Regions from separate parts of the Streptomyces sp. NPDC005017 genome, predicted to be linked through region 1. Evidence: riboswitches for the same ligand, from Rfam matches in the RefSeq annotation. Region 1 holds a riboswitch; the other holds the start of a gene.
What was found. Region 1 has a riboswitch for S-adenosylmethionine ahead of thrC (threonine synthase). Riboswitches for the same ligand answer to the same signal wherever they lie in the genome.
Positions count from the first base shown of each region.

Region 1 (6,342 bases):
CGAGCTCCCAGAAGGCGCCCGCCTCGCGCGACAGGACGAGCACGCAGCCCTCGTCGGAGACGACCGGCATCTCCTTGGCGACGAGGTTCATGCCGTCGCGGATGGGGTTGACCAGGGCCACGTCGGCGAGCCGGTACGCGGCCAGGGAGCGGGCGAAGTCGTCCTTGAGGTTGAGCAGGACCGGCGTCCAGTCCGCCGTGCCGTACTGGTCGTTGATCTCCTCCGAGAGCCGCTGCACCTCGGCCGTGTAGTCGCGGTAGACCGCGAGGTCCTGGCGGGAGGGGTAGGCGAAGGCGACGTGGACGACCCGGCCGCGCCACTCGGGGTGGTCGTCGAGGAGCTGGCGGTAGGCCAGGAGGCCTCGGACGATGTTCTTGGAGAGTTCCGTGCGGTCGACGCGGACGATCGTCCTGCGGCCCTCGCCGATCTCGGCGCGCAGTGCCCTCAGGCGTTCCTCGACGTCGGGGCGGTGGGAGCGCTCGCGGAGGAACTCCGCGTCGGCGCCGAGGCCGTGGACGCCGAGACGGGTGGTCGTCAGCGGGGGCGTGCCCGTGCGGGTGTGCTCGATGTAGCGGGCCGGGGTGCCCGTCGGGGACATGGGCTGGATGCGCTCGGCGTCCACCGAGCCCGCGCAGTTCATGAACGCGAAGGCCCAGCGCCAGGTCAGGAAGCCGAGCCGGTCCGCGCCGAGCATGCCCCACACGAGTTGGGCGCGGATGTCCTCGGGGAGCATCCCGAAGTACTCGGAGGGCGCCCAGGGCGTGTGCGAGAAGTGGCCGATGCGCAGGTCGGGGCGGAGTTCGCGGAGCATGCCGGGGACCAGGCACAGGTGGTAGTCCTGGACCAGCACCGCCGCGCCCGGGGCGGCCTCCTCGGCGAGGGCCTCGGCGAAGGCGCGGTTGTAGGCCTCGTAGGAGGCCCACTGACGGCGGAACCCGGCGTCGAAGACCGGCTCCAGCGGGGTCTGGTAGAGCATGTGGTGGACGAACCAGAGCACCGAGTTGGCGATGCCGTTGTACGCGTCGGAGTGCACGTCCGGAGCGATGGCGAGCATGCGCACGCCCGGCTCGCCCTCGCCGCGGGCCACCGCCTCGCGGTCGCCGTCGGACAGGGCCGAGCAGACCCAGAGCGCGCCGGCGTCCGGGCCGATCGCCGAGAGGCCGGAGACCAGGCCCCCGCCGCCCCTTCTGGAGTGCAGCGAGCCGTCGTCCCGCAGTTCGTAGGAGACCGGGCCGCGGTTGGACGCGACCAGCACCTGTGCACCTCGCGTGGAAACCATGTGCCTCAACCTAGCCCGGCCCGGAAACGCTCAAACGTGCGGTTCGGCTGTATACGGACGGTGTCCCACGTTTACGCCACCTTCCTGGCAGCGTATTCCGCGATCTCCGCCATCGGCGGACGCTCCTCCGTGTCGACCGAGAACGTACGGGCCTCGAAGCCGCTCTCGCCCCGCTCGAACTGGGTCAGGGCCGGGCGGATCAGATGGCCCCGGGCCAGCCGCAGCTGGGCGGTGCGGTAGATCGCCGCGGCCATCCGGCCGAGTGCCTGGCCGTCCTGGTGGCGGTGCTTGCGCACACCCACGTCGACCTGGGCGAGGGCGTCGAGACCCACCAGGTGCAGGGAGTCGACGAGCATGCCGATCTCCACGCCGTAGCCGACGGGGAAGGGGAGCTGTTCCAGGAGGGTGCGGCGGGCCGCGTACTCCCCGCCGAGGGGCTGGACGAAGCCGGCGAGCTGCGGCCAGTGCATGTTCAGCAGGGGGCGGGCCATCAGTTCCGTGACCCGGCCGCCCTGGCCCGCCGCGCCGGCCAGCGGGCGGTCGTACATGCCCTTGACCAGGTCCACGCCGGGCTCGGTCAGCAGCGGGCCGACGATGCCCGAGACGAAGTCGGAGGAGAACTCCCTGAGGTCGGCGTCGATGAAGCAGACGATGTCGCCGGTGGTGGCCAGCAGGGAGCGCCACAGGACCTCGCCCTTGCCGGGGACCGCGGGTATGCGGGGCAGGATCGTGTCGCGGTGGACGACGGTGGCGCCCGCGGCGGCGGCCACCTCCGCGGTGCGGTCGGTCGAGCCCGAGTCGACGACGACGAGTTCGTCGACGAGGGGGACCTGTTGCATGAGGTCGTGGCGGATGATCGCGACGATGTCGCCGACCGTCTCCTCCTCGTCGAGCGCGGGCAGGACGACGGAGACCGTCTGGCCGGTGCCTCGTTTGGCGGCCAGGATCTTGTGGAGCGGGCGGTCGGCTACGGACCAGGAGCGGGTGGTCAGCCAGCGCTCGACTTCTTCCAGCACAGCCTGCGGCTCCTCTGCGTTTCGTCGGCGAGAGGGGTGGTTTGTGATCCATCTCGCGGTTCGGACGGCTATCTCAACTGTCCTGGCCTTCGGTTACAGTCTTGAACAACGCTGATGACCATCGCATGTCGGGGGCCGTCCGCGCGGACAACAACCACATACAGCTCATCCAGAGGGGCAGAGGGATACGGCCCGATGAAGCCCCGGCAACCCTCCAGTCGGTACTCCTGACGTTCGTGCAGCGAGGCTCCCGGCTAGGGAAGGTGCCAAATCCGTCTCACGGCGAGATGCGTCGTGAGGAAGATGAGGAGAAAGGGCCTCGCCTCACATGGCTGTGCAGACTGTTGCAAGCAGCACCGATTCCTCCGTCGACCTCGGCCCCGCCGCAGCCCTGAGCTGCCGCGAGTGCGGCCACCAGGTCCCGCTCGGCCCCCTGTTCGCCTGCGAGGAGTGTTTCGGGCCGCTGGAGATCGCCTACGACTTCTCCGCGTACGACGCCGAGGAGCTCCGCAAGCGGATCGAGAGCGGTCCCGCGAACATCTGGCGGTACGCGCCGCTTCTTCCTGTTCCGGCCGACGTCGCCGAGAAGCCGAACCTCAACCCGGGCTGGACCGCGCTGGTCAAGGCCGACAACCTGGCGCGCGAGCTGGGCGTGACCGGCGGGCTGTTCGTCAAGGACGACTCCGGCAACCCCACGCACTCCTTCAAGGACCGTGTCGTCGCGCAGGCCCTGGAGGCCGCGCGCGCCTTCGGGTTCACCACGCTGTCCTGCTCCTCCACCGGCAACCTCGCCGGTGCCGTGGGCGCCGCGGCGGCCCGCGCCGGCTTCCGGTCCTGTGTGTTCATCCCGCACGACCTGGAGCAGGGCAAGGTCGTCATGGCCGCGGTCTACGGCGGCGAGCTGGTCGGCATCGAAGGCAACTACGACGACGTCAACCGCTTCTGCTCCGAGCTCATCGGCGACCCGGCCGGCGAGGGCTGGGGCTTCGTCAACGTCAACCTGCGGCCGTACTACGCGGAGGGCTCCAAGACCCTCGCGTACGAGATCTGCGAGCAGCTGGGGTGGCGGCTGCCCGACCAGATCGTCGTGCCGATCGCGTCCGGCTCGCAGCTCACCAAGATCGACAAGGGCCTCCAGGAGCTGGTGAGGCTGGGCCTGGTCGAGGACCGGCCGTACAAGATCTTCGGTGCCCAGGCCGAGGGCTGCTCGCCGGTGTCCACCGCCTTCAAGGCCGGGCACGACGTGGTGCGGCCGCAGAAGCCGGACACCATCGCCAAGTCGCTGGCCATCGGCAACCCGGCCGACGGGCCCTACGTCCTCGACATCGCCCGCCGCACCGGCGGCGTGGTGGAGGACGTGACGGACGGGCAGATCGTGGACGCGATCAAGCTGCTCGCCCGGACCGAGGGCATCTTCGCCGAGACGGCCGGCGGCGTGACCGTCGGTGTGACGAGGAAGCTGATCGAGAGCGGTGTCCTCGACCCCTCGCTGACGACCGTGGTCCTGAACACCGGTGACGGTCTGAAGACCCTCGACGCGGTGGCCGGCACCGGTCTGACCGCCACCATCCGCCCCAACCTGGACTCCTTCCGAGAGGCTGGCCTTTCATGAGCGTGACCGTCCGCATCCCCACCATCCTGCGCACCTACACCGGTGGTCAGGCGGAGGTTCCCGCCGAGGGCGCGAACCTCTCCGAGGTCATCGCCGACCTGGAGAAGAACCACACGGGCATCGCCGCCCGGGTCCTGGACGACCAGGGCAGGCTGCGCCGGTTCGTGAACGTGTACGTCAACGACGACGACGTGCGCTTCGAGCAGGGCCTGGAGACCGCCACGCCGGACGGTGCCGGCGTCTCCATCATTCCCGCGGTCGCCGGCGGCTGATCCCGCCCGCAATTACCTTCGGTAACGGTGGTAACTGAGAGTTCATCGAATTGCCCCCTCCGCGAGAGAAGCGGAGGGGGCAATTCTGCATGGTTGAGCACGGTAGAGTTGGGGAAGCCGCCCCTTTCGTATGCCGGACGCATATGAGTTCCGCCAGGCGTTCCGTCGGGGAACCGACGAGAAGTGGCCAAACTGTGCGGCGGTTTTGCGTCGTTCATCCCCTTTGTGTGGCCCGACTTGCCCGGAATTCGGGTGAATTCTCGGTAAACTCCCGACCGGTCGCGTCCTGAATTCTCGTCCGATTGACCTGTTGCAGACGGCAGTTGGACAGATACATTCAGCCGCGGTCGACGCGTTCCGGCGCACGCCCCCGGGTATGGGGGGTGAGGTCTGACCCGGGTCCGCGAAGTGCGGATCTGTGCAAGGGCCAGTAATAGGGGAGTTAGGCATGGCTCAGGGCACCGTCAAGTGGTTCAACGCGGAGAAGGGGTACGGCTTCATCGCGGTCGACGGTGGTGCGGACGTCTTCGTCCACTACAGCGCGATTCAGATGGACGGCTACCGCACCCTGGAAGAGGGCCAGCGGGTCGAGTTCGAGATCTCGCAGGGTCAGAAGGGCCCGCAGGCCGACATGGTTCGCGTCACCGCCTGAACGTTCTTTCTTTGTGAAGGGCCCGCACCCGTGAGGTGCGGGCCCTTCGCTCGTGTGCGCCCGTCCGTGCGCCCGCCCGTGTGCGCCCGCTCGTGTTCGCGTGGGGCTGAGAGCCGCTTCCGATCCCCTGGAGCCGCTTGCACTCGGCAGGGGCGAGTGCTAATCATTGGCGTTAGCACTCTGAAGGTGAGAGTGACAACGAGGACCGGGTCGGTGAGGCCCGCAGGCCGTGTGGGGCAAGGAACCACGGGGCCCGCGAGCCGTCCGTCGCGGGCGCGGGCGCGGTCCGAAGGAATCACCCCCAGTCCTGGAGGGACCACTTCACATGGCCAAGATCATCGCGTTCGACGAGGAGGCGCGGCGCGGCCTCGAGCGCGGCATGAACCAGCTCGCGGACGCCGTCAAGGTGACGCTCGGCCCCAAGGGTCGCAACGTCGTCCTCGAGAAGAAGTGGGGCGCCCCCACGATCACTAACGATGGTGTCTCCATCGCCAAGGAGATCGAGCTCGAGGACCCGTACGAGAAGATCGGCGCCGAGCTGGTCAAGGAAGTCGCCAAGAAGACGGACGACGTCGCCGGCGACGGTACGACCACCGCCACCGTCCTCGCCCAGGCGCTCGTCCGCGAGGGCCTGCGCAACGTGGCCGCCGGTGCCAACCCGATGGCCCTCAAGCGCGGCATCGAGAAGGCCGTCGAGGCCGTCTCCGGCGCCCTGCTCGACCAGGCCAAGGAGGTCGAGACCAAGGAGCAGATCGCCTCCACCGCCTCCATCTCCGCCGCCGACACGCAGATCGGCGAGCTCATCGCCGAGGCGATGGACAAGGTCGGCAAGGAAGGCGTCATCACGGTCGAGGAGTCGCAGACCTTCGGTCTGGAGCTCGAGCTCACCGAGGGCATGCGCTTCGACAAGGGCTACATCTCCGCCTACTTCGCGACCGACATGGAGCGCATGGAGGCGGTGCTCGAGGACCCGTACATCCTCATCGCCAACTCCAAGATCTCCTCGGTCAAGGACCTCCTCCCGCTGCTGGAGAAGGTCATGCAGTCGGGCAAGCCGCTGCTGATCATCGCCGAGGACGTCGAGGGCGAGGCCCTGTCGACCCTGGTCGTCAACAAGATCCGCGGCACCTTCAAGTCCGTCGCCGTCAAGGCCCCGGGCTTCGGTGACCGCCGCAAGGCCATGCTCGGCGACATCGCCATCCTCACGGGCGGCGAGGTCATCTCCGAGGAGGTCGGCCTCAAGCTGGAGAACGCGTCCCTGGACCTCCTGGGCCGCGCCCGCAAGGTCGTCATCACCAAGGACGAGACCACCGTCGTCGACGGCGCCGGCTCCTCGGAGCAGGTGGGCGGCCGCGTGAACCAGATCCGCGCCGAGATCGAGAACAGCGACTCCGACTACGACCGCGAGAAGCTCCAGGAGCGCCTGGCCAAGCTCGCGGGCGGCGTCGCGGTCATCAAGGCCGGTGCCGCCACCGAGGTGGAGCTCAAGGAGCGCAAGCACCGCATCGAGG
Region 1 is NZ_JBIALD010000010.1:118,474-124,815, forward strand. Features, by position in the region: gene ACFYR0_RS17460 (trehalose-6-phosphate synthase) at 1-1,279, opposite strand, end outside; gene ACFYR0_RS17465 (glucosyl-3-phosphoglycerate synthase) at 1,351-2,295, opposite strand; SAM riboswitch class I at 2,458-2,605, shown strand; gene thrC (threonine synthase) at 2,624-3,907, shown strand; gene ACFYR0_RS17475 (MoaD/ThiS family protein) at 3,904-4,179, shown strand; gene ACFYR0_RS17480 (cold-shock protein) at 4,628-4,831, shown strand; gene groL (chaperonin GroEL) at 5,157-6,342, shown strand, end outside.

Region 2 (6,342 bases), on a different contig from region 1:
AGCAGGTCGCTTCGCTGGATTCGGTGAGCGAGGTGTTCTCCGTGACGGGGACGTACGACCTGATCGCGATGGTGCGGGTGCGGCAGCACGAGGATCTGGCCGATGTGATTCCCGGGCGGATCAGCCGGATTCCCGGGGTGGAGGCGACGGACACGCATGTCGCGTTCCGGACGTACTCGCAGCATGACCTCGAGGCGGCGTTTGCGATCGGGCTTGACTCCTGACGTCTGACGTCCGTCGGTTGGGGGTGGGGTCTGCGTGCGGCTGCGGGTCCGTCGTGGCTGGTCGCGCCCACGCGGCGGCAGCCGCAGATCTGGCACAGCCCCGCGCCCCTGAAGACAGGTCGGTCGCGGCCGCGCGGCGGCAGCCGCAGATCGGACACAGTCCCGGGCCCCTGAAAGCAGGTCGGTCGCGCCCGCGCGGTGGCAGCCGCAGATCGGACACAGCCCCGCGCCCTTAAAAGCGGGCCGGTAGCCGCAGGTCTGGCGCGGTCCCGCGCCCGCGGAAAGGCGCGGCGGTGGCCGCAGGTCCGGCGAAGTCCCGCGGCCCCCGAAAAGCGGGTCACACCGCCGGGACGCAGCGGCCTTCTACTGTGCGGTAGGTCCACTTCGCGCCCTGGGTGGTGAGTTCCTTGACGGCGGTGACGAAGCGGTCGATGTGTTCGTCGGGGGTGCCGGCGCCGAAGCTCACGCGGATGGCGTTGAGGGACTTCTCGCCGGGCGCGGCCTCGGGAGCGCCGCACTCGCCCTGGGTCTGGGGGTCGCTGCCCAGCAGGGTGCGCACGAGCGGGTGGGCGCAGAAGAGGCCGTCACGGACGCCGATGCCGTACTCGGCGGAGAGCGCGGCGGCGAAGTGGGAGCTGTTCCAGCCCTCCACGACGAAGGAGATCACGCCGACCCGCGGGGCGTCGTCGCCGAACAGGGAGAGCACCCTGACCTCGGGGACCTCGGCGAGGCCCGCGCGGACCCGGGCGATCAGACGGGTCTCGCGGGCGACGAGGCCGTCCCAGCCCGCCTCGGTCAGGGCCTTGCACGCCGAGGCGATGGAGTAGGCGCCGATGACGTTCGGGGAGCCGGCCTCGTGCCGGGCCGCGGTCTCGTGCCACTCCACGTCCACGCCGCCGTCCTCGCGCCGGGTGACACTGCGGCTCGCGCCGCCGCCCGCGAGGTAGGGCTCGGCCTCGCGCAGCCAGTCGGCGCGGCCCGCCAGCACGCCCGAGCCGAACGGGGCGTACAGCTTGTGCCCCGAGAAGGCGATCCAGTCCACGTCGAGGTCCCGCACGCTCACCGGGTGGTGCGGGGCGAGCTGGGCGGCGTCGAGCACGATCCGGGCGCCGTGCGCGTGGGCGGCCGCGGCCAGCTCACGGACCGGCCAGATCTCACCGGTGACGTTGGAGGCGCCCGTCACGCACACCAGGGCGGGACCGTACGGCCCGCGGGCGGCGAGGGCGCGTTCCAGGGTCCGCACGGCCTGGCCGGGGGTGCGCGGGGCGTCGAGGTAGGTGACCCGGGCGTCCTGCCAGGGCAGCAGCGAGGCGTGGTGCTCGGTCTCGAAGACGAAGACCTGGCAGTCGGCCGGCAGGGCGCGGGCGAGGAGGTTCAGGGAGTCGGTGGTGGAGCGGGTGAAGACGACCTGGTCGTCCTCCCGGCAGTCCAGGAACTCCGCGACGGTCCGGCGGGCGTTCTCGAAGAGGTCCGTCGACAGCTGCGAGAGGTAGCCGGCACCGCGGTGCACGCTGCCGTAGTACGGGGCGTAGGCGGCGACGTCGTCCCAGACGCGCTGGAGGGCGGGGGCGCTGGCGGCGTAGTCGAGGGCGGCGTAGGTGACCTCGCCGCCGGTCACGAGCGGGACGGTGACATCCCGGCCCAGAACGGGCAGCGGGGTGCAAACGGACTGGCCGGCGGCGGCGGTGGAGACGGACATGGCGGAACTCCCGTGAAGGCAGAAGGAATTCACCCCGCGAGCGGTCGCGCGGACGCGGCTCGGGCGTGGAGGAAAGAGGGGGAAGAGAAGTGCGGGACGGGGCTCGGCGGCCCCAGGCCTGTCCGGGGGACAGGCCCTAGCGCATTCGCTTGCTCACGGAAGACTCCTCGACGACCAGGACCCCTGGTCTCGCGAGGGGTCCGCGCTTGCCCTGAGCCCTGCGCTCACGGCCTGGTCTTCACCCGGGGCACCCCGCCACGGACGGAGGGTTGCCGGACAGTCGGCCGGGGCCGTATGACTGTCACTCATGACCTGTTGAGGAACGTACGCGAAATGATCGCGGTCCCGCAACCCGTGTCCGGATCGCGGGACCGTCGGGCCTGTGCCTCAGGCGTTGGTCGCGGCCACCCAGCGCTCCAGGGTGCGCCGGGCCTCGCCGGAGTCGATCGCCTCGGCCGCCTTCGCCGCTGCGGCGCGGATCTGCTCCGTCAGGGACGCGTCGGACGGATCCAGGGCGACCAGGGCGGCCGCCGCGTTCAGCAGGACCGCGTCCCGCACCGGGCCCCGCTCGCCGTCGAGGAGGCGACGGGCCACCTCGGCGTTGTAGGAGGCGTCCGCGCCGCGCAGGGCCTCCACGGGGACCAGGTCGATGCCGACGTCGCGCGGGTCGAAGGTCTCCTCGGTGACCTTGCCGTCGCGCACCACCCAGACCCGCGAGGTGGCCGTCGTGGTCAGCTCGTCGAGGCCGTCGTCGCCGCGGAAGACGAGCGAGGAGTTGCCGCGCTCGGCGAAGACACCGGCCACGATCGGGGCCATACGGGCGTCCGCGACACCGATGGCCTGCGCCCGCACCTTGGCCGGGTTGGTCAGCGGGCCGAGGAAGTTGAAGGTCGTGCGGATGCCGAGCTGGCTGCGGGCGGCCGCCACGTGCCGCAGGGCCGGGTGGAACTTCACCGCGAAGCAGAAGGTGATCCCGACCTCGTCGGCGACCTCGGCCACCCGCGCGGGGGTCAGCTCCAGATTGACGCCGAGCTTCTCCAGCACGTCGGAGGCGCCCGAGGCGGAGGACGCGGCCCGGTTGCCGTGCTTGACGACCTTCGCGCCGGTGCCGGCCACCACGATCGAGGCCATGGTGGAGATGTTCACCGTCTTCGCGCCGTCGCCGCCGGTGCCGACGATGTCGACGGTGGCGCCGGGCACGTCGATGACGTTGGCGTGCTCGTACATCGTGCGGACCAGGCCGGTGATCTCCTGGACGGTCTCGCCCTTGGCCCGCAGCGCGACCGCGAACCCGGCGATCTGCGCGTCCGTCGCCTCGCCGCGCATGATGCGGTCCATCGCCCAGGCGGTCGCCTCGGCGCTCAGGTCCTGCCCCTCGAGCAGGGCGTTCAGCACCCGGGGCCAGGAACGGCCCGCCGCGGTGTCGCCTCCAGCGGGGGTCACAGCGCTCATCAGCCGCTCCTGAGTGTCGTAAGGCAGTGTGATCCCAGCCTATCCAGCCCCGGGCACGGCGAAGGGCCCCCGTCCGAACACCGGACGGGGGCCCTTCGCCGTGGCGTGGCGAACGCAGTGATCAGTGGTGGCCGTGGCCGCTCGTGATCTCCCTGTACTCGTCGACGGTCGCCTTCGGGATCTGGGCGTCCTCACCGAAGTACGCCTTGCTGAGCTTGGCGCGCATCTTCTCGGAGCCCTTCACCTTGCGGGCGACACCGTTCTCGTCGACCGCCGGACCGATCTCGGCCGGCTTGTACTGCTCGTGCGCGGTGAGGGTGTAGAGCTGCTCCTGGCTGAGCGGCTCGTGCACCTCGATGTACTCACCGTGCGGCAGGCGCTTGATCGTGCCCGTCTCGCGGCCGTGCAGCACCTTGTCCCGGTCGCGGCGCTGGAGGCCCAGGCAGATCCGCTTGGTGGCGATGAACGCCAGGACCGGTCCGACGAAGAAGCCGACCCGGACGAACCAGGTGACCGCGTTGATCGACAGGTGGAAGTGGGTGGCGACGATGTCGTTGCCACCGCCGATCAGCATGATGATGTAGCCGGTGACCCAGGCGACACCGAAGGCCGTACGGGTCGGGGCGTTGCGCGGGCGGTCCAGGATGTGGTGCTCGCGCTTGTCGCCGGTGATCCAGGACTCGATGAACGGGTAGAGCGCGATCACGGCGAGGAACAGCCCGAAGAGCACCAGCGGGATGAACACGCCCAGGACGAGCGTGTGACCCCAGAAGTTGACCTCCCAGCCCGGCATGGCACGGATCAGACCCTCGGCGAAGCCCATGTACCAGTCGGGCTGCGCGCCGGTGGAGACCTGGTCGGGCCGGTAGGGGCCGATCGCCCAGATCGGGTTCACGGTCGCGATGCCGGCCAGGGCCGCGACGGCACCGAAGACCAGGAAGAAGAAGCCTCCGGCCTTGGCCATGTAGACCGGCAGCAGCGGCATGCCGACGACGTTCTTGTTGCTCTTGCCCGGACCCGCGAACTGCGTGTGCTTGTGGTAGAAGACCAGGATCAGGTGGCCGACGACCAGGCCGAGCATGATGCCCGGCAGCAGCAGGATGTGGATCGAGTAGAAGCGGGCCACGAAGTCGGTGCCCGGGAACTCCCCGCCGAACAGGAACATCGAGATGTACGTGCCGACGATCGGCACCGACAGGATGGCGCCCTGCGTGAAGCGGACACCGGTGCCGGAGAGCAGGTCGTCCGGGAGCGAGTAGCCGGTGAAACCGGTGAACATGCCCAGGACGAACAGCAGGAAGCCGAACAGCCAGTTGATCTCACGCGGCTTGCGGAACGCGCCGGTGAAGAACACTCGCATCATGTGCACGAACATGCCGGCGAGGAAGATGATCGCCGCCCAGTGGTGGATCTGCCGGATGAGCAGACCACCGCGGACGTCGAAGCTGATCTCCATCGTGGAGTTGAAGGCTTCCGACATCAGCTGTCCCTGGAGCGGGACGTACGTGCCGTGGTACTCCACCTCGTTCATCGAGGGGTGGAAGAACAGCGTCAGGTACACACCCGTGAGGATGATGATGAGGAAGCTGTACAGGCAGATCTCACCCAGCATGAACGACCAGTGGTCGGGGAAGATCTTGCGCATGTTGGCCTTGGCCAGGGAGTAGATCCCGAGCCGGCCGTCGGCCCAGTCGGCCATGCGCTCGCCGGCGCCGGCCTTGCCGCGGGAGCGGCCCGCCGTGCCGGCGGCCGATGCGGCGGTGTGGTTCTCGTTGGTGCTCATCCGCGCTCCCAGAAGGCAGGACCGACGGGCTCTTCGAAGTCGCCGAGCGCCTCGAGGTAGCCCTCGTCGTTCACGCCGATACGCAGCTGCGGCAGCGCGTGACCGGCGGGGCCGAAGATCACGCGGGCGCCGTCGGACAGGTCGAAGGTGGACTGGTGGCAGGGGCACAGCACGTGGTGCGTCTGCTGCTCGTACAGCGAGATCGGGCAACCGACGTGGGTGCAGATCTTGGAGTACGCCACGATGCCCTCGTGCGACCACTCCAGCTCTTGCTTGTCCTTGATGTCCTGCGGCTGGAGCCGGACGATCATCAGGGCGGCCTTGGCGATCTCGTTCTGGAACTCGTGGCTGTCCTCCTCCAGGCCCTCGGGCTTGGCGAAGGTCAGCGAGCCGACGGCGACGTCGGAGGGACGCAGCGGCTCGTTGGTGTTCATGTTGACGATGAGCTTGCCCTTGCGCCACAGCGTGTGACGCAGCTTGTCCTCGGGCAGCGGGCCGAGGTCGCGCAGCAGCACGAGACCGGACAGCGGCACCAGGGTGAGGGCGCCGAGCATGGTGTTCCGGATCAGCTTGCGACGGCCGATCGCGGATTCCGCGGTGCCCTGGCGGAAGTCCTCGTGGATCTGGGCACGCAGCTCCGGGGACGCCTCGATCGGGTGGCGCTCGTCGGCCATCTCCACGTCGGACATCAGGGTGCGGGCCCAGTGGACCGCCCCCGCGCCGATGGTGAACAGGGCGGTACCGAGGGTCAGACCGAGCGCGAAGTTCAGCGCGTTGATGTGACCGAGCGGGAAGACGAAGATCGCCTTGTCGTGCGGGATCGCCACGTAGGCGGCGATGAACGCGACGGTGGCCAGCATCGAGATCGTGAACAGCAGGGCGACGACGCGCTCGGACCGCCGCGCGGCCTTCTCGTCGACGTCCTGGATCCGGTGCTCGTGGGGCGGCAGGCCGGGGTCGGCGAACGGGTTCTTCTCGTCCGCGACGCTCAGCGTGCCGTGCTCGTCGTGACCTGCGGACGCCTCGGCGGGCAGGTTCTCTTCGGGAATGTCGTGGCTACTCATGACTTCTTGGCCTTTGCGGTCCGAGCGGCGACCCAGACGGCGACCGCGATCAGCGTGCCGAGCCCGAAGATCCAGCCGAAGAGGCCCTCGCTGACCGGCCCGAGGCCGCCCAGCTCCATG
Region 2 is NZ_JBIALD010000012.1:257,978-264,319, forward strand. Features, by position in the region: gene ACFYR0_RS20605 (Lrp/AsnC family transcriptional regulator) at 1-224, shown strand, start outside; gene ACFYR0_RS20610 (aminotransferase class V-fold PLP-dependent enzyme) at 562-1,923, opposite strand; SAM riboswitch class IV at 2,121-2,236, opposite strand; gene trpD (anthranilate phosphoribosyltransferase) at 2,311-3,375, opposite strand; gene ACFYR0_RS20620 (cytochrome bc complex cytochrome b subunit) at 3,497-5,158, opposite strand; gene ACFYR0_RS20625 (Rieske 2Fe-2S domain-containing protein) at 5,155-6,222, opposite strand; gene ACFYR0_RS20630 (c-type cytochrome) at 6,219-6,342, opposite strand, start outside.
Region 2: linked by a shared signal. The riboswitch ahead of ACFYR0_RS20610 (aminotransferase class V-fold PLP-dependent enzyme) and the one ahead of thrC (threonine synthase) in region 1 are both predicted to bind S-adenosylmethionine.